2 linked regions of the Pseudosulfitobacter sp. DSM 107133 genome follow. Each later gene encodes a partner of the first gene's protein in a complex. Links are inferred from orthologs where the notes say so. Each region holds a gene or a part of one and is shown on either strand. Other genes may lie near its edges.

Region 1 (10,655 bases):
CCGGTGGCGGCATCAGATCCAAACGACGGGCCGGGCTGATCCTGCCGTACAGGGTCGTCCAAAAGGGTCAGGAAAATTGGCACCCCATGTTGGTTTTTTCGAAGAGTTGATTGCTCAAGACCCTGATATCACACTGTTTGAGCTGCGTGATGCGCTTGCTGATGCAACCGGACTGCAGGTCCAGCACTCTGCTATCGGGCATCTGCTAAAGCGTCTCGGGTTCACGCACAAAAAAAGTCACTGGTCGCTACCGAACGTCACCGTGCCAAGGTGAGGCGACGACGTGAGGACTGGTTCACACACCGTTTGCCAGCCATTGCGCGGATGCCGGAACGCGTTGTCTTTCTTGATGAAACAGCGGTCAAAACGAACCTCGCCCGGCTGCGCGGCTGGGCCCCGCGTGGCGAACGCCTGACGATGGATGCGCCCTTCGGCAGTTGGGGAACCCAAACCCTGATTGCGGGGCTAACACATGAGTCTCTGATCGCACCTTGGGTGATCAAAGGCGCGATGGATGGTCCTGCCTTCGCGGCCTATGTGCAAAAGGTCCTGATCCCTGAGATCGCGCCAGGCACAGCCGTGGTTCTCGACAACCTCGCGACGCATCACAACAAAGAAGCCGCTGCGGCGCTCAAGGCTCATGGATGCTGGTTCCTCTATCTGCCGCCATATTCGCCAGACCTGAACCCGATTGAGTTGGCTTTCTCCAAATTGAAGGCTCACCTCAGACGCATCAGTGCGCGATCATTCACCTCGGTGTTCGAAGCCCTTGGCGAAATCTGCGCAATGTACTCCCCGCAGGAGTGTACAAACTACTTTCAGGCTGCCGGATATGCCTCAGGTTAAATTAGAAATGCTTTAAGCGGCAACTTTCTGAACAAGTCATAAAAAAATTACAAAAAACGAAAAAAAAGATGATTTTTTCTAAAACTATGACAATCAAACCCGATTGTTACAGCCAGTCGCGCAAAACCGGAATTAACGGAACGTCTGCTGCGGGCATGGGATAGTTCTTCAGATCATTTGGCCTGACCCATTTAAGGTCTTGATTTTCCTTCGACATAGGTGTCCCGGCCCATTTCCGGCAGGCAAACAGCGGCATCAGAAGGTGAAAATCATCATAACTGTGGCTGGCAAAGGTCAGGGGCGCGAGACAACTTTGCCATGTATCTATACCCAGTTCTTCGTGTAATTCGCGAATCAGGGCCGCTTCGGGGGTTTCGCCCGTTTCGACCTTGCCGCCGGGGAACTCCCACAGGCCGGCCATCGACTTGCCTTCGGGGCGCTGTGCCAAAAGCACGCGCCCGTCCACATCAATCAAAGCGACGGCAGAGACCAGAACAACCTTCATCTTACGACCGGTAGTCGGCGTTGATGTCGATGTAGGCGTGGGTCAGGTCACAGGTCCACACGGTCGCCGTGGCTTCGCCCAACCCCAGATCGACTGTAATGTTGATCTCTTCACCCTTCATGTGCGCGGCAGCTTCGGCTTCGGAGTAATTGGGGCTGACCCAGCCGTTTTCGGCCACGACCACATCGCCAAATCGGATGCTCAGCAAATCGCGGTCGGCCGGGGCACCGGATTTCCCGATGGCCATGACAACACGACCCCAGTTGGGATCCTGCCCGGCGATAGCGGTTTTCACCAGCGGCGAATTGGCAATGGCCATCGCGTGAACCTTGGCATTGGCGGCGGTATCCGCACCGGAAACCGTGATTTCAACAAACTTCGTCGCCCCTTCACCATCGCGCACGACCTGAAAGGCCAGATCCTGCATCAAGCGGTGGACCGCATCGGCAAAGGTGGCATCGCCCGTGACATCGACGTCAGAAGCACCAGTGGCGGCCATCAGCACGCTGTCCGAAGTCGACGTATCGCTGTCGACGGTGATGCAGTTAAAGGTCATATCGGCTGCGGTGGATACGATGGCTTGCAGGTTGTCCTGCGCGATGCGGGCGTCGGTAAAGATATAGACCAGCATCGTTGCCATGTCCGGCGCGATCATGCCCGATCCTTTGGCAATGCCTGCGATGGTGATGGTCTTGCCGTCGACGTCTACAGTCTCTACTGCGCCCTTGGGGTATGTATCAGTGGTCATGATGGCGCGGGCGGCGTCGGCAATGCCGTCTTCGCGCAGGGCGCTGTTCAGTTCCCCCAGCTTGGCCACTACACGGTTGTGCGGCAGCGGTTCGCCAATCACACCAGTCGACGATGTAAACACGCGGGCAGAGGGCACGCCGCAGTTGATCGACACCGCCTCGACGATTTCGTGGACGGAGTCGACACCGTGTTTGCCGGTAAAGGCATTGGCGTTGCCCGAGTTCACAAGGAAGGCCGCGCCGCCGGCCGGGTCACCGCCCAGCTTGGCCTGACAGTCCAGGACCGGTGCCGCACGGGTCGACGAGCGTGTGAACACGCCCGCGATGGCCGTGCCCGGGACCAGTTTGGCCAGCATCACGTCGGTGCGCCCGGCATAGCGGACGCCGGCGGCGATGGTGGCAAAAGTCACACCGTCCACCACAGGCAGATCGGGAAAGCGTTCGGGCGCCAGCGGAGAGAGTGCGATTTTGCCAGCCATGTTTATTCGCCCAGTTTGACAGTGCTCAGCACCGAGGGATCCATCCCTTCGGCACCGTCACGGTTTACGTCAGCGTCGGCCACCAGCGCGTCAACGGCTGCGGCCACGGCTTCCGAGCGCACTTGCTGCTCAAGCTCGGCGCGCACGTCTTCCAGTGCGGGGGCTTCGGCGTTGCGCACCTCGTTCAGTTTGATGACATGCCATCCGAACTGGGTTTGAACCGGATCGGAAATGTCGCCGGGCTCCATTGTCGCAACGGCAGTTTCAAATTCGGGGACCATGGCGCCGGGACCGAACCACCCCAGCGAACCGCCTCCGGGGCCGGACGGGCCCGTGGATTTTTCGCGCGCGGTGGCTGCGAAATCTGCGCCGCCTTTCAGCTCTTCAACGATGGCTTTGGCTTCGTCTTCGGTTTCAACAAGAATGTGGCTCGCGTTGAATTCCTTGGTCGGCTCGGCGTTGGCATAGGTCGCGTCATAAGCGGCCTGCAAAGCCTCGTCTGTCACGGCTGTGGCCAGAATCTTTTCGATGGCTTCGCCCGCGACCAGCGACCGCTGCTCGTTTTCCATCGACAATTCAACGCGTTTGGGCAGTTCGCCCGAATAGCTTTGTTGCAGCGCGGTTTGCTGGACCAACTGGTCAAGGATCCCCGGAAACAGCACTTCGTCGGGCAGCTGCTGGTATTGCTGGGGCAGGGTCGCCTTGGCCACCAGCATGTGGCCCAGTGTGATGTCGACCCCGTTCACAGTGGCAACAACGGTGGACAGCTGGGGTGTTTCATCCTGCGCATACAGCGGCTGGGACAAGGTAAGAGCAACCGCAACAGCGGGCAGAATGGCGAGACGTTTAAGCATGGATTGGTCCTGTTCAGTTGCTGCCGCGCATCCTGCGGCCCCTCGTGGCCGGACGCGACATTGACACGGTTTCATGTGACCCTTACATCGCCCTATGGGCGCGGCCAGGATCGGCTTGACCCTGTATCTATGGGCTGCACGTGGCGCCGACAAGCAGATGCTGCGCAACCTGACACAAGATCGGCTGGAGAACGCATGCTCGGTATCGGAACACTCGCCAAAAAAGTCTTTGGGACCCCTAATGATCGCACGATCAAAGCGGTGCGCCCGCTGGTCGCGCAAATCAACGCGCTGGAGCCCGAATTCGAGGCGCTGAGCGACATCGGTTTGAAAGACAAAACCGAAGAGCTGGCCAAACGGGCGCTCGAAGGTGAAAGCCTTGATGATTTGTTGCCGGAAGCCTTTGCAAACTGCCGCGAAGCCGCCCGCCGTGCGCTGGGCCTGCGGGCGTTCGATACCCAGCTGATGGGTGCGATTTTCCTGCATCGGGGCAATATTGCCGAACAAAAAACCGGTGAGGGCAAGACCCTGACGGCCACATTCGCTGCCTACCTGAATGCCTTGACGGGCAAGGGCGTGCATGTGGTCACGGTTAACGAATATCTGGCCAAACGGGATGCCGAATGGATGGGCAAAGTGTTCGCCCACCTTGGTCTGACCAGTGGCTGTGCCTGGAACGGTATGGGCGAGGACAACAAGCGGGCGGCCTATGCCTGTGACGTGACCTATGCCACCAACAACGAGCTTGGTTTCGACTATCTGCGCGACAATATGAAAAGCGAGCTGGGCCAGATGGTCCAGCGTGGTCACAATTTCGCGATTGTGGACGAAGTCGACAGCATTCTGATCGACGAAGCGCGCACACCGCTGATTATTTCGGGTCCGTTGGATGACCGCTCGGAACTGTACCAGACCATCGACGCGGTGATTCCGCTGCTGGACGAAAGCCACTATGCGGTCGACGAGAAAACCCGCAACGTGTCCTTCACCGAAGAAGGTAACGAGTTTCTGGAACAGCAACTGCTGGCGCGCGGTCTGATCGAAGAAGGGATGACCCTGTACGATCCCGAAAGCACGTCGATTGTGCACCACGTTAACCAGGGTCTGCGCGCGCACACCCTGTTCCAGAAAGACAAGGATTACATCGTGCGCGACGACGAGGTCGTGCTGATTGATGAATTTACCGGCCGCATGATGGCCGGGCGTCGTCTGTCCGAGGGTCTGCATCAGGCGATTGAGGCCAAGGAAGGCGTCAAGATCCAGCCCGAGAACGTGACGCTGGCCAGCGTGACCTTTCAGAACTATTTCCGCCTGTACAGCAAACTGGCGGGCATGACCGGCACAGCGCTGACCGAAGCCGAAGAGTTTGGCGAAATCTACGGTCTGGGCGTGATTGAAGTGCCCACCAACCGCCCCATTGCCCGTGTCGACGAAGACGACCGCGTGTACCGCACCGCGACCGAGAAATATGCGGCGATGATCGAAGAGATCAAAACAGCGCATGAAAAAGGCCAGCCGGTTCTGGTTGGCACCACGTCGATCGAAAAATCCGAGATGTTCAGCGCCCTGCTGACCGAAAAGGGTATTCCGCACAACGTTCTGAACGCGCGCCAGCACGAGCAGGAAGCGCAGATTATCGCGGATGCGGGCAAGTTCGGCGCTGTGACCATCGCCACCAACATGGCCGGACGCGGCACCGACATTCAGCTGGGCGGCAACGTCGATCTGAAGGTGCTAGAGGCGCTGACCGCCGACCCTGACGCCGACCCCGAAGCGATCCGCGCGCGGATCGAAGCCGAGCACGAGGACGAGAAACAAAAGGTTCTGGCGGCAGGCGGCCTGTTCGTTCTGGCATCCGAGCGTCACGAAAGCCGCCGGATCGACAACCAGCTGCGTGGCCGTTCGGGCCGTCAGGGCGACCCAGGGCGCACGTCGTTCTATCTGTCGCTCGAAGATGACCTGATGCGTATTTTCGGCTCGGAACGGCTGGACAAGGTTCTGAAGACCCTTGGCATGGAAGAAGGCGAGGCGATCATTCACCCCTGGGTGAACAAATCGCTGGAGCGCGCACAGGCCAAGGTCGAAGGCCGCAACTTTGACATGCGCAAGCAGTTGCTGAAATTCGATGACGTGATGAACGACCAGCGCAAGGTGGTCTTTAGCCAGCGCCGCGACATCATGGAGGCCGAGGACCTGTCGGAAATCGCCTCGGACATGCGTGAACAGGTGATTGACGATCTGATCGACCAATACATGCCTCAGGGCACCTATGCGGATCAGTGGAACACCGAAGGGCTGTACGCCGCCGTGATCGAAAATCTGGGCGTCGACGTGCCGGTGATGGCATGGGCCGAAGAGGATGGCGTAGACGACGAGCAGGTGCGTGAGCGTCTGGTCGAAGCCACGAACAAGCTTATGGTGCAAAAGGCCGAACAGTTCGGTCCTGAAAACATGCGCCTGATCGAGAAACAGATTTTGTTGCAGGCCATTGATGGCAAGTGGCGCGAACACCTGCTGACGCTGGATCACTTGCGCTCGGTTGTCGGGTTCCGCGGCTATGCCCAACGCGACCCGCTGAACGAATACAAGAACGAAGCCTTCCAGCTGTTCGAAGTGATGCTGGATTCGTTGCGCGAGGACGTGACACAGAAGCTGGCGCAAATCCGTCCGATGACGGAAGAAGAGCGTGCCGAGATGCTGGCACAGGCCGCCGCGCAGCAGGCAGAGCTGCAACAGGCCGCCCAAAGCGCACAAGACGCGCAAACGCCCGCACCAACAGCCGAGGCCGCTGCAACAGGCTTTGACGAAAACGATCCGACCACATGGGGTAACCCCGGCCGGAACGAGGCGTGCCCCTGTGGATCAGGCAAGAAATTCAAACATTGCCACGGGCGCCTGACCTGACAGGCGCCCCGCGCGACACCCTGCGACAATGACATAGTTGCGCCTTAAACCCGGCTAGCCGGCCATAACTTGGCCGCGTTTTTCTGCCAAATACGATTCTGACCCAATATTGTGAGGGGAAGGATCTATGGCCTATACTAAGAAGATCGCGACTGCGGCTGGTACACTGGCGTGTGCTGTAGGTATCGGTTTTGTCATGCAAAGCAGCGAAACCGCCAAGGTGCTTTATGGGTCGGAAACGCCGGCAGAAGCACCGGTTCAGGTTCAGTTGCCTGTTGAAGATGTCGATACTTCGGCGCTGGATGGCCCGATTCTGGACGTACATGACATCACGCTGACATCTGCCCTGGGCGAAGATCCGGCAGACCCCGCTGATCTGGTCGCGAGCCAGGATTGCAAGGTCGCGGCCACCGCGATTCCCTCTGGCCTTGGTCTGGTTGAACTGTCACTGGCAGCGCCCTGCTTTCCAAATGAACGTCTGGTCGTCCATCACAGTGGCCTGAAATTCTCGGAAACAACCGACGCGGCGGGCAATCTTGAAATGTCGATGCCTGTGCTGGTCGACCCGGCGGTGATTGTCGTGGCCTTTGCCAATGGCGATGGCGCCGTGGTGCAGACACCTGTGCCCAGCCTGGACCAGTTCGACCGCGTCGCCCTGCAATGGAAAGGCGATGCGGGTTTTGAAATTCACGCGCGCGAATTCGGCGCAGATTACGGCAGCCAGCACGATATCTGGGCAGGCGCGCCGGGTGATCCGGTCGAGGCGATCAGTGGCGAAGGAGGCTTCCTGATGCGGCTGGGCGACGAAACTGCTCCGGATGCCCTGATGGCCGACGTCTATACTTATCCATCCGGCACGTCCCGTCACAACGGGATCGTCGACCTGAGTGTCGAGGCGGAAGTGAGCCTGTTCAACTGCGGTCTGGAAATCGAAGCCCAGTCGCTTGAGGTGAACAACGGTGACATTACCAGCCGCAACCTGACGTTGGCGATGCCCGGTTGTGACACAATCGGTAGCTTTCTGGTATTGAACAATCTGATCCAAGACCTGACAGTCGCGCAAAAGTAATTCGCGTCACGGGGTTTCATCATGACTATGAAACGTGCGGCGGCCTTCGCCGCACTTTTCCTTTTCGGTTTGCCATTTTCTGCGTTTGCGCAGGATGTCACGCTGACCTCGCGCGATGGCGGGGTCGAACTGAGCGGCACGTTGCTGGGCTTTGACGGTGAGTTCTACCGGCTTGAAACCGAATACGGGGAACTGACCGTCGACAGCTCTGGCGTGCTGTGCGAGGGTCCTGCCTGCCCCAACCTTCAGGATTTTGTCGCCAATCTGGCTGTGTCCGGCTCGACCACGATGGGGGCGGTTCTGATGCCCGCGCTGGTCGAAGGTTTTGCGCAGCGCGCCGGATATGAGGCCACGCGCGAACCCGTGGACGACAACCGGTTCAGCTATCTTCTGACCAACACCGAAACAGGCAAACTGGCGGCGCGGTTCAATTTCCGCGTTACCACCACCGACGAAGGATTCGCCGATCTGCTGGCCAACGAGGCCGACATTGTCATGGCCCTGCGCGAGATCCGCCCGGGCGAGCGGCAGCGCGCGCGCGAGGCCGGAATGGGCGATATGACCGGTTTGCACCGCAGCCGTGTGTTGGCGCTGGATGCCGTTGTGCCCGTGGTGGCACCGGGAAATCCCGTGCGCAGCATTTCGCCCTCAAATCTGGCGCAGGTGTTTGCGGGGCAGGTGACCAACTGGCAGGATCTGGGCGGCGTGGATGCGCCGATTTCACTGCATCTGCCACAGGCCGGCACAGGGCTGGCACAGGCTGTGGCCGACCAGGTGATGCAACCCGTGCGCCTGGAGTTCGCTGACAGCGTTGTGCGCCACCCTATCGGCACCGAGCTTGCCAATGCGGTGATGGATGACCCTTTTGCCATCGGCATTGCCAGCTATGCCGAGGTGGGCAATACGGTGCCGCTTGTGCTGACCGGCGGCTGCGGGTTTTCGCTTGAGGCGGAGCGGCGCACCATCAAGACCGAAGATTATCCGCTGACCGCGCCGATGTTTCTGTATCTGCCCGCACGACGCTTGCCCAAGATCGCGCGCGAATTTCTGGCCTTTACCCGTGGTCCCACCGCGCAGGTGGTGATCCGGCGCGCCGGTTTTGTCGACCAGTCGCCCGAAGAGGTGCCGATTGATATGCAAGGCAACCGCTTTGCCAATGCCATCAGCATCGCGGGCCCCGAAGTGTCGCTGGAAGAACTACAACGCATGGTGCGCACGCTGGACGGTATGGCACGGCTGACCACGTCCTTCCGGTTCGAAGCGGGATCCATCCGGCTGGACGCGCAATCGCGCAGCAACGTGCAGCAACTGGCCCGCTCGATGGAGGTAGGCACCTATGACGCGCGGCGCATTCTGTTCGTGGGGTTCAGCGATGGAGAAGGACCCGCTGCCGCGAATCGCAACATTGCCTTGCGTCGTGCCGACGCGGTGCGCCGCGCGATTATGGAAGCGGCCCAGAGTGAAGACACCAAACGGGTCACGCTGGACGTCGATGCTTTTGGCGAGGCTTTGCCAATGGCCTGTGACGACAGCGGGTGGGGTCGGCAGGCCAACCGCCGTGTCGAGGTTTGGGTGCGTTAAAGAAACCCTTCTGACTTAAAGCTCAGCTCGCGTGATTTGCCGACGATCAGGTGATCGTGCAGCGACAGACCCAGGGCGATACAGGCGGCTTCGATCTGTTGGGTCATGGCAATGTCAGACTGGCTGGGGGTCGGGTCGCCCGAGGGGTGATTGTGCACCAGAATCAGCGCCGATGCGTTCAGCTCCAGCGCCCTTTTGGCCACTTCGCGCGGGTAGACCGGAACGTGATCAACGGTGCCTTTGGCCTGTTCCTCGTCAGCGATCAACACGTTTTTGCGGTCCAGATACAGCACGCGGAATTGCTCTGTCTCGCGGTGGGCCATCGTCGTGTGACAATAGTCAACCAGCGCATCCCAACTGGAAATCGCGTGTTGGTTCAACACTTTGGCCCGCACCATACGATGTGCAGCCGCCTCGACAACCTTCAACTCGACCACCACGGCATCGCCCACGCCCTTGACCTCGCGCAGGCGGGGTTCGGGGGCAGTAATGACGCGGTTAAAGTCGCCAAACTTTTCCATCAATGCATGGGCCAGCGGTTTCACATCGCGCCGCGGGATGGCGCGAAACAGCACCAGTTCCAGCATTTCGTAATCGGGCATCGCCTGCGCACCACCGGCCATGAAGCGGGCGCGCAAGCGGGCCCGATGATCGGCAATATACGACGGACGCGGGCCCGCAGGCAGCGCCGCGGGGGTCGCCTCGTCAAAGTCGAAGGGCAGGGGCTGTTCGGCAAAGCTGGACATGCCGCCAGATTGGCGTGCCGAAGGTTACCATGCGGTTAACGTCTCAGGCGGGACGCTGGCCTGACACCACGATGCTGGGCATCGGAACATGCAATGCGTCGCCCACCCTGAAATCTTCCGCGCGGGCGTCAATCTCGGCGCGCACGGCGGCCTGCACCTCGGCGCTTTGACGTTGCATGATCAGCGGGATGCGTACCCCGAATTGCATGAAGAAATCGTAAAAGCTGGCGGCACCGGTGCGCAGAACATTTGGTACATGGGCGGTGGCCGTATCGGTAAAACCGGCCTGTTCCAGCACAGATCTGGCATGATCGGGCTGCGACAGATCAAAGGCGTTCGGGGCAGGGCTGGCCAGTGTCATGTCGGCATGGGCCGAGATGACATCATAGATCATCCGGTAACAGTCAGACTGGTCCGGCCCGCACCACTGGCTGAACGCAAACCGCCCGCCGGGGCGCAGCACGCGAAAGGCTTCGGTGATGGATCTGCGCGGATTGGTGACGTGGAACAGCACGATATTGGCCACCACAACGTCAAAGCTGTGATCGGGGAAATCCAGCGCCTCGATGTCGCCGGTTTTGAATTCGCTTCCGGGATAGCGGGTGTGGGCGGCGTCGATCATCGCGGGGGCGTTGTCCACGCCCACACAGGACGCACCCAGGGCCATTGCGGCGCCAGCGGCATAGCCGGGGCCACAGCCCGCATCCAGCATCCGTGCGCCGGGATACAGCCGCACAGCGGCCAGCAGCGCGGGGATGGTCTGGACGGTGGCCAGTGCGGTCGCCTTGCCATAGCCACCCGCACGCTGCGACCAGCCGTTGATTTCGTCCTGCCGGAATTCGGAATAGTCCATCTGCACCCCCATGTCGTTGAACGGGGTATATCACGCAGGAGCGGAAGTGCGAGGGGCGCGCGCCTTGCG
Region 2 (15,067 bases), 2.9 Mb from region 1 along the record:
TCAATCATTTGCACCTCACCCTCATATGCCTCTGATATTGCTTCAAGAATACGCGCCCAGTGACCCGCACGCCGCCAGCGGTTGAAGCGGTTCACACAGGTCGTATGCGGCCCGTATCGGGCAGGAATGTCTGCCCAGGGCGCACCAGTCCGCAAGCGCCAGAAGATGCCGTTCAAAACCCGCCGGTCATCCACACGCGGCTTGCCGCGCACCTTCGTCGGCAGCAACGGCTGGATCACCGACCATTCAAAATCTGTCAAATCAAAACGTGCCATTCTCACCTCCACATTTGCCGGAAAGTGAATCACGTTTTCTAAAGTCTGTGAATCCCTTTTATGGGTATGTGACCTAGGAAAGCGCCTTGTCGATGGCCGCTTTCACCTCGTCAATCTCACCCAGACCATTGATCTTGGTCAGCATGCCCTTGGCGTAATAATAGCCAATCAGCGGCGAGGTTTTCTTGTAATATTCCATCAGACGGGTTCTGAGGCTGTCCTCGTTGTCATCTGCGCGGCGGCGGAAATCAGAGGCGCCGCAATTGCTGCACTTGCCGTCGGCAGGCTGCGGTTTGGTGTTGTCGTTGTAAACCTCACCACAATCGCCACAAGTCGAGCGTGCCGTGATCCGCGCGACCAAAGCCTCGTCGTCCACTTCCATCTCGATCACGGCGTCCAGCATTTCGCCTTCGACCGCCAGCAGGTTGGTCAGCGCATCGGCCTGCGCCAGCGTGCGCGGGAAGCCGTCAAAGATGAACCCGTTCGCCTTGACCGTGTTCAGCTGCTCACGGATCAGACCGATCACGATATCATCCGTCACCAGCGCACCACGGGCCATCACGTCGGCCACGATGTCGCCCATCTTGGTGCCGCTTTCCTTGGCGGCGCGCAGCATGTCACCGGTGCTAAGCTGCACCATGCCATGCTCTTCAACCAGAAAGCGCGCTTGCGTTCCTTTGCCCGCCCCTGGCGGTCCAAGCAGAATAATATTCATCGACGCACGGGGCTCCGTTTCTTGCGGGGTTTTCCCCCTTTGCCTTTGCCACGCAGGTTCGATTTTTCAATCAGCCCTTCGTATTGGTGGGCCAGCAGGTGTGACTGTACTTGTTGAATGGTGTCCATGGTCACCGAAACGACGATCAGCACCGACGTACCGCCGAAGTAGAAAGGAATGGTAAACTGGCTGCGCAGGATTTCCGGCAGCAGACAGACCAGCGCCAGATAGGCCGCGCCCAGCACCAGAATGCGGTTGACCACATATTCCAGATAGTCGGCGGTTTTCTTGCCAGGACGGATACCGGGCACAAAGCCGTTCTGGTTCTTCAGGTTGTCGGCAACCTCGTCGGGCTTGAAGCTGACGTTGAAGGTGTAGAAATAGGCAAAGAACACAATCATCGCCACGAAGAACAGCAGGTACAGCGGCTGACCGGGTCCAAAGTTGGCCAGCAGCCAGCTCATCACCGGATTGGTCGAGTTGCCCGAAAAGGTGCTGATGGTCACCGGCAACAACAGCAGCGAGGACGCAAAGATCGCGGGAATAACGCCTGCGGGGTTGACCTTGACCGGCAAGTGCGACGAACCGCCGTCATAGACCTTCATGCCGACCTGACGGCGCGGGTACTGAATGTGGATCTTGCGCAGGGCGCGCTCCATGAAGACCACGAACATGATGGTCACGATCACCATAATTATCACGCCGACGATCACCGCAGGGCTGATGGCGCCGCTGCGGCCGCTGGCAAAGAACTGCGCCAGTGCTGCGGGCACTTCGGCGATGATGCCGACGAAAATGATCAGCGAAATGCCATTGCCGATGCCGCGCGAGGTGATCTGTTCGCCCAGCCACATCAGGAACATAGTGCCGCCGACCAGCGTAATCAGGCAGGCCATGCGGAAATACAGGCCCGGATCGGTGACCAGATCGCCCGCCTCAAGGCTGACCGCAAGGCCGTAAGCCTGCAAGGTCGCCAGCGCCACAGTGCCGTAGCGGGTGTACTGGTTGATCTTCTTGCGCCCCTGTTCGCCTTCTTTCTTGAGCTGCTCAAGCGAAGGCACCATCGAGGTCAGAAGCTGGATGATGATCGAGGCCGAAATATAGGGCATGATCCCAAGGGCAAAAATGCCCATCCGCCCCAGCGCGCCGCCGGTGAACATCGACACCATGCCGCCGATGCCCTGCCCTGCGCCTTCCATGAAGTCACGCAGCGCTGCGCCGTCGATACCCGGAACGGGAATAAACGTGCCCAGGCGATAGACAATCAGCAGGCCCAGCGTGAACAGGATTCGGTTGCGCAGGTCAGTGGCCTTGCCCAACGCAGACCAGCTGGTGTTGGCGGCCATGTTTTCGACGGCGGATACCATATATCGGCTCTTTCTGTTGCGAAAACGCCGCCCAGGCCGTTTTCCGGCGGGCGGCGTTAAGGAAAACTCAAGGCTATGTAAGCCAGCCAGAGCCGGCCCACAAGGTTCGAGTAGGGTTTACTCGGCCGCTGCCGTGGTTGTGACTGTCAGCGAACCGCCAGCTTTCTCCACTGCTTCAACCGCAGACTTGGACGCGCCGGTCACTTGCAGGTCCAGCTTCGAGGTCACTTCGCCCTTGGCCAGCACGCGGATGCCGTCCAGTTTGCGACGCACCAGACCCGACGCAATCAGAACGTCTTCGGTGATCGCGGCAGCGCCGTCGATTTTCTTGGCGTCGATGAATTTCTGGATCAGGCCCAGGTTCACAACCGCATAGGATTTGCGGTTCGGCTTGGTAAAGCCACGCTTGGGCAGACGTTGGTACAGGGGCATCTGGCCGCCTTCGTAGCCGTTGATCGCCACACCCGAACGGGATTTCTGACCTTTGATACCACGGCCACCCATCTTACCGGTACCCGAGCCCGGGCCACGGCCAACGCGCTTGCGTTTCTTGGTGGCACCTTCGTTATCGCGCAGTTCATTCAGTTTCATGTCGCTTCTCCTTTTGCCGGATGTGACCCCCAGCGACGGGAGCGGTCAAACGCGGCGTTTCATGATTCTTGTGAGCCGGATCGGTGGCCACTGGGGGCGTATAAGGGATGGGGCGCGATGGGGCAAGAGGGAGATGGCGGGCGCAAGGCCGCGACATACAGACACGCCAGATCGCTGCGCCGACACGGTGTCGGGGCAGTTCAGGGCGGTCTGTATCTGGGAATTCATTGGGGCCGGTAAAAAGGGCGGCGCCGCCAGATCGGATATGCGAGACAGGCTTGGGGGCCTGCACCCTGAACCGTTCAGTGTGGCCCTTGTCAGGGGCCTCTATCCTGTGGAAACCGCCGGGGTGTTCGCCCCTGCGGCCGGTGTTGCAACGCACCAAGGTTTACGCGGTGCAGGTTAATGTGCGGTGAGGGGTGCGCGCGGTGGCGCACCCGACACGCTTAGCGATGTGCAGTCTGACGCAGATAGTCAGAGCGGCTGGGAATGGGTTTTGCGTTCAAAGCGGCTTTGAAAGCAGATGTCAGAGCCATCAGGGCTGCGGCAGCAAGGGAGAACAGGGCGATACGAGCGTACATGACAAATATCCGTGAATGAGTGGTCGTGTTGAGGCCGACATAGCCCCGCGCCCCGCCCCGCACCACAGACGAGATGGCAATACCGTCCTGCGCGGAATGCATGGCTGTGGGGGGGGAGACTCTGAGAAGAGGAAGGGCACAAAAGCCCGGGGGCAAGGTGCGCAGCACCGCCCTCGTGTTGTGCCGCAAACAGCAAAACGCCCCGCGGTTTCCCACGGGGCGTCTGGCGTTCCATCTGTCGGGCATTACACCCTGTCAGATGTTCAGCCCTTTTCTTCGATGATCTCGACCATGTGCGGGATCGAGTTGATCATGCCGCGCACGGAAGGTGTGTCTTCCAGTTCGCGCACACGGTGCATCTTGTTCAGGCCCAGGCCGATCAGTGTTGCGCGCTGTTTTGCAGGGCGGCGGATCGGGGAACCGATTTGTTTGATGACGATAGTCTTGGCCATGCTTATGCCTCCTCAGCCACTTGAGCGGACGACTCGACGTTGTCTTCGCGCTTGGGCAGAATGTCAGCCACTTTTTTACCACGACGCTGGGCAACCGAACGAGGCGAAGCCTCTTTCTTCAGGCCGTCCATGGTGGCGCGGATCATGTTGTACGGGTTTTGCGAACCGATCGACTTGGACACAACGTCCTTGACGCCGAGCATTTCGAAAACGGCACGCATCGGACCACCGGCGATGATACCGGTACCTTCTGGTGCTGTGCGCATCACGACCTTGCCGGCGCCGTGGCGACCTTCCATGTCGTGGTGCAGGGTGCGGCCTTCGCGCAGTTGAACGCGGATCATCTGGCGCTTGGCTTGTTCGGTGGCTTTGCGAATGGCCTCGGGGACCTCTTTCGCTTTACCTTTGCCAAAGCCGACGCGGCCTTTTTGATCGCCAACAACCACAAGTGCGGCGAAGCCAAAGCGCTTACCACCCTTGACGGTTTTGCTGACGCGGTTGATCGCGACCAGACGGTCTGCGAATTCCGGTGTTTCTTCCCGGTCGCGGCGCGGGCCGCGGCGGTTTTCACGTTCTGCCATGAGAACATCCTTTTCATTGGTGGCTTGCGCCGAATGGGTCAATCCTGGTGGGACAAGGCATGATAGACCTGGCCCCCCGGATCATCGAAGCCGCCCCCCGCAAAGCAAGGGGCGACCTACATGGGTCTTAGATTTTCAAACCACCTTCACGCGCAGCGTCGGCCAGAGCCTTCACCTTGCCATGAAAGAGGAAGCCGCCGCGGTCGAAGTATGCTTCTTCCACGCCTGCTTTCTTCGCGCGCTCTGCAATCGCAGAACCGACCTTGGTGGCCGCGTCGATGTTGTTTTTGCCAACAACGCCGAGATCTTTCTCGAGGCTGGAAGCCGATGCCACTGTGACACCATTCACATCGTCGATCAGCTGAACGCTGATGTTCTTGTTCGAGCGGTGCACCGAAAGGCGCATGCGCCCTGCGTTCACGCGGCGAAGTTTGTTCCGGACGCGCAGGCGGCGCTTGAGGAACAGGGTCCGTTTGCTGTTTGCCATCTGTCTGGTCCTTACTTCTTCTTGCCTTCCTTGCGGAAGATATACTCGTCTTTGTATTTGATGCCTTTGCCTTTGTAGGGCTCGGGCTTCCGCCAGGCGCGAATGTTCGCTGCAACCTGACCGACGAGTTGTTCATCAATGCCTTCGACCACGATCTCGGTCTGCTTCGGCGCGGTCACTGTCACCCCTTCGGGCGGCAGATAGTCGACGTCGTGGGACAGGCCAAGGTTCAGACGCAGGGTGTTGCCCTGCATCTGGGCGCGGTAACCCACACCGTTGATCTCAAGCTCTTTCTTAAAGCCTTCGGACACGCCGGTGACCAGGTTCGCGACCATTGTGCGGCTCATGCCCCACTGCTGGCGCGCGCGCTTGGATTTGCCACGGGGCGTGATTTTCACGACGTTGTCTTCGACCGTCAGGGTCACATCATCCGTTGCCTTGAACGAACGTGTGCCTTTGGGGCCTTTGACTTCGATCGACTGGCCGCTGACCGTTGCGGAAACACCGCTGGGCAGGCTGACCGGTTTCTTACCAATACGAGACATGAAACCCTCCTTAGAATACGGTGCAAAGCACTTCGCCGCCAACATTGGCCGCCCGTGCGTTTGCATCCGACATCACACCCTTGGGGGTGGAGACAATCGACACGCCCAGGCCCTGACGGACAACGGGGATGTCATTGACGCCCATGTAGACGCGACGACCGGGTTTCGAAACCCGTTTCACTTCGCGAATGACGGGTTCGCCTTCGTAGTATTTCAGGCTGATTTCGATGGCCGGGTGGCCGTCAGCGCCTGTTTTTGCTTCGTAACCGCGAATATAGCCTTCGTCGGCCAGCACGTCCAAAACCCATGCACGCAGCTTGGAGGCTGGTGTCATGACTGTGGATTTGCCGCGCATCTGGCTGTTGCGGATGCGTGTCAGCATGTCTGCGATAGGATCGTTCATACCAAAGCCCTCCTTACCAGCTCGACTTGACCATGCCGGGGATCTGGCCGTTCGAGCCAAGGTCCCGCAGCGCGATCCGCGAAATTTTTAGTTTACGATAGTACGCGTGCGGACGGCCGGTCAGTTGGCACCGGTTGTGCAAACGTGTGGCCGAGCTGTTGCGCGGCAGTTTCGCCAGCTTCAGGGAAGCGCGAAAGCGGTCTTCCATCGGCTGGCTTTCGTCGTTGATGATCTCTTTCAGTGCGGCGCGCTTGGCGGCGTACTTCTTGACCAGGGCTTCGCGCTTTTTCTCGCGCTCGATCATGGATTTCTTAGCCATATCTAAATTCCTTCCCGCGCTTACGAATTGAAGGGCATGTTGAAAGCTTTCAACAGCGCCTTGGCTTCTGCGTCGGTTTTCGCCGTCGTGGCGATCACGATGTCCATGCCCCAGGTTTCGTCAACTTTATCAAAGTTGATTTCAGGGAACACGATGTGCTCTTTCATGCCCATGGCATAGTTGCCGCGGCCGTCGAAAGATTTGCCCGATACACCGCGAAAGTCGCGGACGCGGGGCATTGCAATTGTGATCAGACGATCGAGGAATTCGTACATGCGGTCGCCACGCAGGGTAACCTTGGCACCCAAGGGCATGTCCTCACGCACCCGGAAACCCGCGATGGATTTCTTGGCGACTGTGGTCAAAGCCTTTTGGCCTGCGATCGCGGTCAGATCTTCCTGAGCGGATTTGGCTTTCTTGCTGTCACGGACAGCTTCTGCACCACAACCGATGTTCAGGACGATTTTGTCCAGACGCGGGATCTGCATGTCGTTCTTATAGCCGAACTCTTCTTTCAGGGCAGCGCGGACTGCGTCGCGGTACTGCTCCTTCAGGCGGGGTGTGTATTTTGCGTCGTCAAGCATTAGATCACGTCCCCTGTTGTCTTGGCAAAGCGCACTTTCTTGTCGCCTTCCACTTTGAAACCCACGCGGGTGGGGTTGCCCTTGGCGTCCACCAGAGCAATGTTGCTCAGGTCAACCGGCATCGCCTTGGGGATGCGGCCGCCCTGGCTGGTCTGGCTTTGGCGTGTGGCGCGGATGGCGATGTTCAGACCGTCAACCACGGCTTTGTTCGACTTGGGGTCAACAGAGGCGATTGTGCCCTCTTTGCCCTTGTCCTTGCCGGTGAGCATGACGACCTTGTCGCCTTTTTTAAGCTTCGCAGCCATCAGAGCACCTCCGGAGCCAGCGAGATGATTTTCATGAAGTTCTTGGCGCGCAGTTCGCGAACAACCGGGCCAAAGATACGTGTACCGATGGGCTCGTTGTTGTTGTTCAGGATGACGGCGGCGTTGCGGTCGAAGCGGATGGCGGTGCCATCTTCACGACGAACTTCTTTGGCAGTGCGCACAACGACGGCCTTGCGGACGTCGCCTTTTTTCACACGGCCGCGCGGGATGGCTTCCTTGACCGACACGACAATGATGTCGCCGACGGATGCGTATTTACGCTTGGAACCACCCAGCACCTTGATGCACTGAACACGGCGTGCGCCGCTGTTGTCAGCAACATCCAGGTTGGTTTGCATCTGGATCATTTGGTTTCTCCCGACCTTTGGGGGGCGATGCGTGCCTGATCCCCAGGGTTTCGATTAATGTTGAGAGCGTGGCTCAGGCGTCAGCGCCTGCGTACACTTCCCAGCGTTTTGTCTTCGAGCGCGGTGCACATTCGATAATGCGGACTGTGTCACCGACCTTGAAGGCATTCTGTTCATCGTGCGCCCGGTATTTCTTGGACTTACGAATGGTCTTTTTCAAAACCGGGTGCGTAAAGCGGCGCTCTACGTTCACGGTGATGGTTTGTTCGTTTGCGTCGGAGGTCACGACGCCTTGCAGGATACGCTTGGGCATGTCGGCCGTCCTTATTCAGCTGTGGCTGCGGTGGCAGCTTTTTGGTTCAGGATCGTTTTCACACGCGCGGCGTTGCGGCGTGCGGTGCGGATCTGAGCAGGGTTTTCCAGTTGGCCTGTGGCCTGCTGAAAACGCAGGTTGAAGCTTTCTTTTTTCAGCTCGGCCAGCTTGTCGCGCAGCTGGTCCGGCGTCATGTCGCGCAGTTCTTGGGCGTTCATCCCATTTTCCTTTCAACATCACCAGTAGGCCCCTGAGGGGTGACCATGATTCTGGTGGAGTTCATGATGAAAGGTGCCAATACGCGGGATGCACCCGCATGGCAACCCCTATGGAGGATATGACGGGTGGAATGTCGTGTTGCGACCTGTGCGCGATTGATTCCGAAAGCGGCAAGCTGGTATCGCACTGTAAACAGATGCAACCAGCGAGACTGTCATGCCCCAGAAAACCGCCCTTGTCACCGGAGCCGCACGCGGCATCGGCCTTGCCACCACACGGCTGTTCATCGAACAGGGCTGGCGCGTGGCCATGGTGGACCGCGACGGCGATGAGCTGGCCAGTGTCGCCAAGGGTCTCAACGAAGCCTCGCCTTTCGTCTGTGACGTGTCGCACCCCGATGAGGTGGACCAGATGGTGACGGACGTGCGCGCCAGCTTTGGCCGCATCGACGCGGTGGTGAACAATGCAGGCGTGGCCGATTTCGGCCCCATCGCGGACACCGACTTTGCCCGCTGGCGGCGGGTGATGGAGACCAACCTGGACGGCGTGTTCCTGGTCTCGCAGGCCTGTATCCCCGCGCTGAAGGAAACACGCGGTGCGCTGCTGAACATCGCATCGATCTCGGGCCTGCGGGCGTCGACCCTGCGCGTGGCATATGGCACGTCAAAGGCCGCCGTGATCCATCTGACCAAACAACAGGCCGCAGAGCTGGGCGAATATGGCATCCGTGCCAATTGCGTCTGCCCCGGCCCCGTGCGCACCAAGCTGGCGATGGCCGTACACACCCAAGAGATCATCGACGCCTATCACGACGCGATCCCGCTGAACCGCTATGGATCAGAGAACGAGATTGCCGAAGTCATCACCTTTCTCTGCTCGGACAAGGCCAGCTATGTCACCGGGCAGGTTGTCGCCTCGGACGGCGGTTTTGACAGCACCGGCGTCGGCCTGCCTGCCTTGCGGTCCTGATCTTTACCGTAGACGTCAGACGGGCGGGTCGGCAGGCCGGAATTGCAACCTGCCGACCCGCCCCGCCAATCACATGCCAACCGCCATAGCAGGTTCCGGCGCCGTCAGGATGGTGATGTCATCCAGGGTCACGTCCAGGCTGTCGAGCCGAACCGACAGCTCGACCTGCGGCTGCGTGTCTGTCGCTGCGAAGGTCAGAACCAGGTTGGAATATTCGAATGTCTGCCCCCCGTAAGTGTAGGACACCTTATCAATCTCGTATGACTCAAGCGTCCGGTCCTCTTCGCTGAGGTCAACAATCAGGCTGTCTTCATCGGGATCGAAGTCTCTGAACGAATTGATCGAGTCCTTGACAACATCAGGCGCATCCTCGGCGCCGTAGTCGACAACATCCAGCTTCATCTCATACACATCGGCCCCCGCGCCGCCGGTCAGAAAGAAGCCGCCCCGCTCGCTGTCATAGATCGTCGGGGCTGCACCGGTTTCGACATATCCCACCAGATGATCGTCACCCTCACCGCCTTCCAGAACCGCTGTAGAGTCAATCAGCACCGTATCCCCGCGATAGATCAGTTCGTCGTCGCCCTCGCCACCAAACGCGTGGTCAGCCGATCCGGCATAAAGCGTATCGTCGCCCGCATCGCCGTTGATCGTGACACCCAGCCCCAGGCTTTCGATCAGATCGTTCCCGTCGCCCGCGTTGATCACCAGATGCATGTCGTTCAGGATTGTAACGCTGTCATCGCCCCCCAACAGGTCGATCTGCTGGGTCTCGTCAATCAACGCCTGCTCTTCCCGACTGTCGGCAACGGCGACCAGCGTGTCGGCACCCTCTGTGCCGGTGACGACTTCATCACCGTCCAGCGTCAGCGCGCCCCCTTCGACGGTGGGCGTTTCGGGATCGGTTGGCGTTTCAGGATCGACAGGATCTGTCGGCGTCTCTGGTGTTTCCGGTGTTTCGGGCTCGTTGTCGTCCGCGGCGTCGTCAGACCCGTCAATCGCCACCGCAAAAAGCCCGAAACCCAGCAGCGCCATCAATGCAAGTGCGCCCATCGTGAAATCCCTTTAAGCAAATGCGGCATTTCCAAGCCGGAAGCCGCTAAGATATGGATGATTGTTTTCAGAAAAATAACAATCATGACTAGAAAAAGGCTAGTCACGGGTGTGGGGCATGTCAACGCGGTTTGCGGGCGGCTGCAATCTGTGATGTGGATGGCGCAGGGTGGTCTTTGCTCCCCACTCGCCTCTGCAATTGTCCTGCGCTAAGGAACCGACATGTCCAGCATCAAATCCCTCTTCGTCACCCGCCTGTACCACGCCCTGTTGTCCGAACACGGCCCCGCCATAGATGCGGCCGAGATGGAGGCCTCGTGCTATGCCATTGCCGAGGATGACGAGGCCGGACAGGACTGGTGCGAGGAGAACGGGTTTCCGGGCTACACCTCTTATGCGTCGCTGACCGACCTGCCCTGGCGGTTCCCGATCTTTGCCGATCTGGTCAAGTCGCTGGACAAGCACGTGATGGCCTTTGCCGAGGACGCAGGCTTTGACCTGGACGGGCGCAAGCTGGTGCTGGAGGATCTGTGGATCAACATCCTGCCCGAGGGTGGCACCCATTCGGGGCACATCCACCCGCATTCGGTGGTGTCTGGCACCACCTATGTCGCCATGCCCGAAGGCGCCAGCGCCATCAAGTTCGAAGACCCGCGCCACGCCATGATGATGGCCGCCCCGCCCCGCGTGAAAGACGTGCGCGAAGAGATGAAGCCGTTCATCTATGTCGCCCCCGCCGTCGGTGACGTGCTGCTGTGGGAAAGCTGGCTGCGCCACGAGGTGCCGATGAACATGAGCGAGGATGAGCGGGTTTCGGTGTCGTTCAACTACCGCTGGGAGTGAGGCCGACCCGGCAAGCGTAAAGCTTACTTCTTCCTAGCGGCTTTACGCGCCTCTTCCTGTTCTTTCACCAGCGCCTTCTCTTCCTTGGTCAGCTTGTTGCCCCACTGGTTGTTGCTGAGGCCCAGATCGGTTGGCATCGGTTTGGTCTTGCCTTTCTTGATGCTGCCGCCCTTGTTCAGGAACTCGCGGATCAGGTCTTCGTCGGTATTGGGTTTGGGGACTTGTTTCATCGCGGTTGCCTTTGTCTCGGTAGCGGAACGTCGTCTAAGCGCCATGGTAAGAGGGTTTGGATGTGATGGCCAGACGTGGTGTGACGTCCGCGTCAGAGGGCAGCGCCCGACCGCGGGTGGGCATCACAACATCGGTGGATGCCATTTTATTTCTAGTCCTTGGGGTGAGGAAACTGGGGCGCGATACAGCTAGGAAGCGCCCGCCCATGGGGCGGTCGGGCGCTGCCCGGCGGCACTGCGTGCCTTGATTCCGGGCTTTGGTGCTTGGTGAAAAGCCTTTGCATCTAAAACAGAAAAAGGCCCCCGCCGATCACGCGACGGGGGCCTTTTATCTCTGTCGGCTGACTGCGCCCTTGGGCGCAATCTTTACCAGTCCTCGCGGACAACCACGCGGGTTTTGATCGGCAGTTTCATCGCGGCCAGGCGCAGGGCCTCGCGTGCGATGTCTTCGCCGACGCCGTCGATTTCAAACATCACACGGCCGGGTTTCACTTTGGCCGCCCAACGGTCGACCGAACCCTTACCTTTACCCATACGAACTTCGATGGGCTTGGCTGTGACGGGAACGTCCGGGAAAATCCGGATCCAGACACGGCCCTGGCGTTTCATGTGACGTGTCATCGCGCGGCGTGCCGCTTCGATTTGACGTGCTGTAACCCGCTCGGGCTCAATGGCTTTCAGACCATAGGTGCCGAAGTTCAGGTCAGACCCGCCCTTCGCCAGACCCTTGATGGAGCCTTTGAACTGTTTGCGGAACTTCGTGCGTTTTGGTTGAAGCATCTCTCTTCCCCTTTAGCGACGGCCACCAGCGCCACGGGGCGCAGGACCATCCTGGAGTTCTTGTGCTTTACGGTCACGCGCCTGCGGATCGTGCTCCATGATTTCACCTTTGAAGATCCAAGTCTTGATCCCGATGATACCATAAGCAGTTGTCGCTTCGACGTGGGCGTAATCGATGTCGGCCCGCAGGGTGTGCAAAGGCACGCGGCCTTCACGGTACCATTCGGTCCGCGCGATTTCGGCACCGCCCAGACGGCCGGCAACGTTCACGCGGATGCCCAGGGCACCCATACGCATGGCGTTCTGAACCGCACGTTTCATGGCACGACGGAAAGACACCCGGCGTTCCAGCTGCTGTGCGATGCTTTCGCCCACCAGTGCCGCGTCCAGTTCCGGCTTGCGCACTTCAACGATGTTCAGGTGCAGTTCGCTGTCGGTCAGGTTGGCCAGCTTCTTGCGCAGAACTTCGATGTCGGCGCCTTTTTTGCCGATGATCACACCGGGACGTGCCGTGTGGATCGTCACGCGGCACTTTTTGTGCGGGCGTTCGATGATCACGCGGGCGATACCGGCCTGCTTGCACTCTTCCTTGATGAAATCACGGATTTTCAGGTCTTCCAGCAGAAGGTTCCCGTAATCCTTGGTGTCGGCGTACCAGCGGCTGTCCCAGGTGCGGTTCACCTGAAGACGCATACCGATCGGATTGACTTTGTTACCCATCAGGCTTGCTCCTCGACTTGACGCACTTTGATCGTGATTTCGGCAAACGGCTTCATGATCTTGCCAAACCGGCCACGGGCGCGCGGACGACCGCGTTTCAGTGTCAGGTTCTTGCCAACCCACGCTTCTGCGACGATCAGTTCGTCAACATCCAGGTTGTGGTTGTTTTCGGCGTTCGCAATCGCGGACTGAAGGCATTTCTTCACGTCCTGTGCGATCCGCTTTTTCGAGAACGTCAGGTCGGTCAACGCCTTGTCGACTTTCTTGCCGCGGATCATCTGTGCAACCAGGTTCAGCTTCTGAGGGCTGGTGCGCAGCATGCGGGTTTTTGCCATGGCTTCGTTGTCGGCCACGCGGCGCGGATTCTTATCCTTGCTCATTTGCGTTTCGCCTTCTTGTCAGCGGCGTGACCGTAATAGGTACGCGTCGGGGAATATTCACCGAACTTCTGGCCGATCATATCTTCGGAGACGTTCACCGGGATATGCTTGTGGCCGTTGTACACGCCAAATGTGAGGCCCACGAACTGGGGCAGGATGGTGGAGCGACGCGACCAGATCTTGATCACTTCGTTGCGGCCGCCTTCACGCGACGCTTCGGCCTTTTTCAGGACGTAGCTGTCGACGAACGGGCCTTTCCATACGGAACGAGACATCTATTAGCGTCCCTTCTTCTTGGCGTGACGCGAGCGGATGATCAGCTTTTGCGACGCTTTGTTTTTGTTGCGGGTACGAGCACCCTTGGTCGGCTTGCCCCAAGGCGATACGGGGTGGCGACCACCCGATGTACGGCCTTCACCACCACCATGGGGGTGGTCGATCGGGTTCATAACGACACCACGCACGGACGGGCGGATGCCCTTGTGACGCATACGGCCAGCTTTACCAAAGTTCTGGTTGCTGTTGTCGGGGTTCGACACGGCACCGACGGTCGCCATGCATTCCTGACGCACCAGGCGCAGTTCGCCCGAGGACAGGCGGATCTGGGCGTAGCCACCATCGCGGCCCACGAACTGGGCGTAGGTGCCTGCGGCACGCGCGATCTGACCACCCTTGCCGGGCTTCATTTCGATGTTGTGGACGATTGTACCGATGGGCATGCCCGAGAAAGGCATTGCGTTACCGGGCTTGATGTCAGCCTTTTGGCTCGACACGATCTTGTCCGCCACTGCCAGACGCTGGGGCGCGAGGATATAGGCCTGTTCGCCGTCCTCGTATTGCACCAGTGCGATGAACGCGGTCCGGTTGGGGTCATATTCGATGCGAACGACTGTGGCCGCCACGTCAAATTTGTTACGCTTGAAATCGACGATCCGGTAGAGGCGTTTCGCCCCACCGCCTTTGCGGCGCATCGTGATCCGTCCGGTGTTGTTCCGTCCGCCATTCTTGGTCAGACCCTCTGTGAGGGCTTTGACCGGGCGGCCTTTCCAAAGCTCCGAACGGTCGATCAGTACCAGCCCGCGCTGGCCCGGCGTCGTCGGCTTATACGACTTAAGTGCCATGTTTGCTGTCTTCCGTTTTGCTTGTCAGCGACCGAAGTCGCCGTGGTTGTAGGGCCCCGAAGGTCCCCGTTTGGAGTGTTCTTTGGCCACAAGTTGAACCTGGGCCGAAAACAAAGGCAAAGCCCCGGACGAATCCGGGGCTGGTGCCGATGGGGTCGTTTAGGGGAGCGCGCGGTTGGGGTCAAGCGGTAAGGCTTGGGAATATGGGGTTTGGCGCCTTACCCGCTTAGCCCACCTTGCCCGCTCAGCCCGTCTTGCGCAGCAAGGGGCAGGCCGCCACCAAAGCGGCATAGTCGAAATCAATCGCGCGCGCATCAAAGTCAAAGGTGGCATCCAGCGTTTCGACGTCCAGCGGCAATGTCGTGATATCGACTGCCGTCGAATGGCGGACTTTGTTCACCGACAGGAAATAGTCGTAGAACTTGAATTCGCGCCCCTTCGGGCTGTCGGAATAGAGCCATGCATTGGGAATGCCGTAGGCATCGGCAATCACCAGACCGTGCAACGAGGAGGTGATGATACGCTGACAGCCCAGCATCGCATCAAGCACCGTTTCCACATCATCGGTGCCAAGGTCGATCAGACGCACGCCATCACCGACGCTGCGGCGCAGCCAGTCGGTGTCTGACCAGCGCAGCACAAGACCGATCTCATGGGTCTTGGGCACCTTCGGGCGGTGAAATAACGGCGTCAGCAGCGCCGGATCGCCGTAGACACGCGGACAGGCGCCGCCCTTGTCCAGCACCCGCGCCCGCGTCAGCGGACCGCGCACGGCATGATAGGTCGCGTGACGATTGATCTGGCGCGGTGGCTCCGGCCCGAACGACCCAGTCCCCCAGACAACGGTCTCGTCCCGCACCCGGTTC

The links.
Region 2: the proteins of secA (region 1) and secY are in contact, whole or in part, in a crystal structure (PDB 3DIN), measured with the Thermotoga maritima proteins. The link is inferred for Pseudosulfitobacter sp. DSM 107133 from one-to-one orthologs. Residues at the interface, in WP_004082002.1 of Thermotoga maritima: Glu261, Ala262, Arg263, Lys300, Ala301, Arg302, Thr303, Ile304, Ile305, Leu323, Tyr324, Asp325, Pro326, Val329, Ser330, Tyr333, Ile336, Lys340, Phe345, Val349, Glu363, Phe364, Tyr374, Ser375, Gly376, Gly377, Glu393, Ile395, Thr482, Ser483; in WP_004081795.1 of Thermotoga maritima: Glu108, Gly109, Glu110, Glu111, Ala236, Glu237, Arg238, Arg239, Ile240, Thr241, Ile242, Gln243, Tyr244, Ala245, Arg246, Arg247, Val248, Thr249, Gly250, Arg251, Arg252, Val253, Tyr254, Gly256, Ala257, Ser258, Thr259, Tyr260, Leu261, Pro262.

What each region holds. Positions count from the first base shown.
Region 1 is NZ_CP085154.1:139,118-149,772, forward strand. Bases 3,272-6,537 are described here. They hold secA (preprotein translocase subunit SecA), read left to right. Parts: upstream 3,272-3,628; coding sequence 3,629-6,337; downstream 6,338-6,537. Other genes in these bases: DSM107133_RS00700 (peptidylprolyl isomerase), read right to left, coding at 3,272-3,433; DSM107133_RS00710 (hypothetical protein), read left to right, coding at 6,465-6,537. In the rest of the region: DSM107133_RS00675 (hypothetical protein), read right to left, coding at 1-83; DSM107133_RS00680 (hypothetical protein), read left to right, coding at 77-274; DSM107133_RS00685 (IS630 family transposase), read left to right, coding at 271-846; DSM107133_RS00690 ((deoxy)nucleoside triphosphate pyrophosphohydrolase), read right to left, coding at 953-1,351; bifunctional glutamate N-acetyltransferase/amino-acid acetyltransferase ArgJ, read right to left, coding at 1,353-2,579; more of DSM107133_RS00700, read right to left, coding at 2,582-3,271; more of DSM107133_RS00710, read left to right, coding at 6,538-7,406; DSM107133_RS00715 (phosphate ABC transporter substrate-binding/OmpA family protein), read left to right, coding at 7,428-8,987; DNA repair protein RadC, read right to left, coding at 8,984-9,733; DSM107133_RS00725 (class I SAM-dependent methyltransferase), read right to left, coding at 9,777-10,586. UniProt on the Escherichia coli protein: Required for protein export, interacts with the SecYEG preprotein conducting channel.
Region 2 is NZ_CP085154.1:3,045,354-3,060,420, forward strand. The notes cover bases 173-3,155. They hold secY (preprotein translocase subunit SecY), read right to left. Parts: upstream 2,358-3,155; coding sequence 987-2,357; downstream 173-986. Other genes in these bases: DSM107133_RS15095 (adenylate kinase), read right to left, coding at 349-990; rplO (50S ribosomal protein L15), read right to left, coding at 2,475-2,948. Outside these bases: rpmD (50S ribosomal protein L30), read right to left, coding at 3,793-3,981; rpsE (30S ribosomal protein S5), read right to left, coding at 3,984-4,562; rplR (50S ribosomal protein L18), read right to left, coding at 4,690-5,049; rplF (50S ribosomal protein L6), read right to left, coding at 5,061-5,594; rpsH (30S ribosomal protein S8), read right to left, coding at 5,605-5,997; rpsN (30S ribosomal protein S14), read right to left, coding at 6,011-6,316; rplE (50S ribosomal protein L5), read right to left, coding at 6,337-6,900; rplX (50S ribosomal protein L24), read right to left, coding at 6,900-7,205; rplN (50S ribosomal protein L14), read right to left, coding at 7,205-7,573; rpsQ (30S ribosomal protein S17), read right to left, coding at 7,647-7,886; rpmC (50S ribosomal protein L29), read right to left, coding at 7,898-8,104; DSM107133_RS15165 (SDR family oxidoreductase), read left to right, coding at 8,322-9,074; DSM107133_RS15170 (hypothetical protein), read right to left, coding at 9,144-10,127; DSM107133_RS15175 (2OG-Fe(II) oxygenase family protein), read left to right, coding at 10,350-10,970; DSM107133_RS15180 (hypothetical protein), read right to left, coding at 10,994-11,200; rplP (50S ribosomal protein L16), read right to left, coding at 11,567-11,980; and 5 more genes. UniProt on the Escherichia coli protein: The central subunit of the protein translocation channel SecYEG. Consists of two halves formed by TMs 1-5 and 6-10.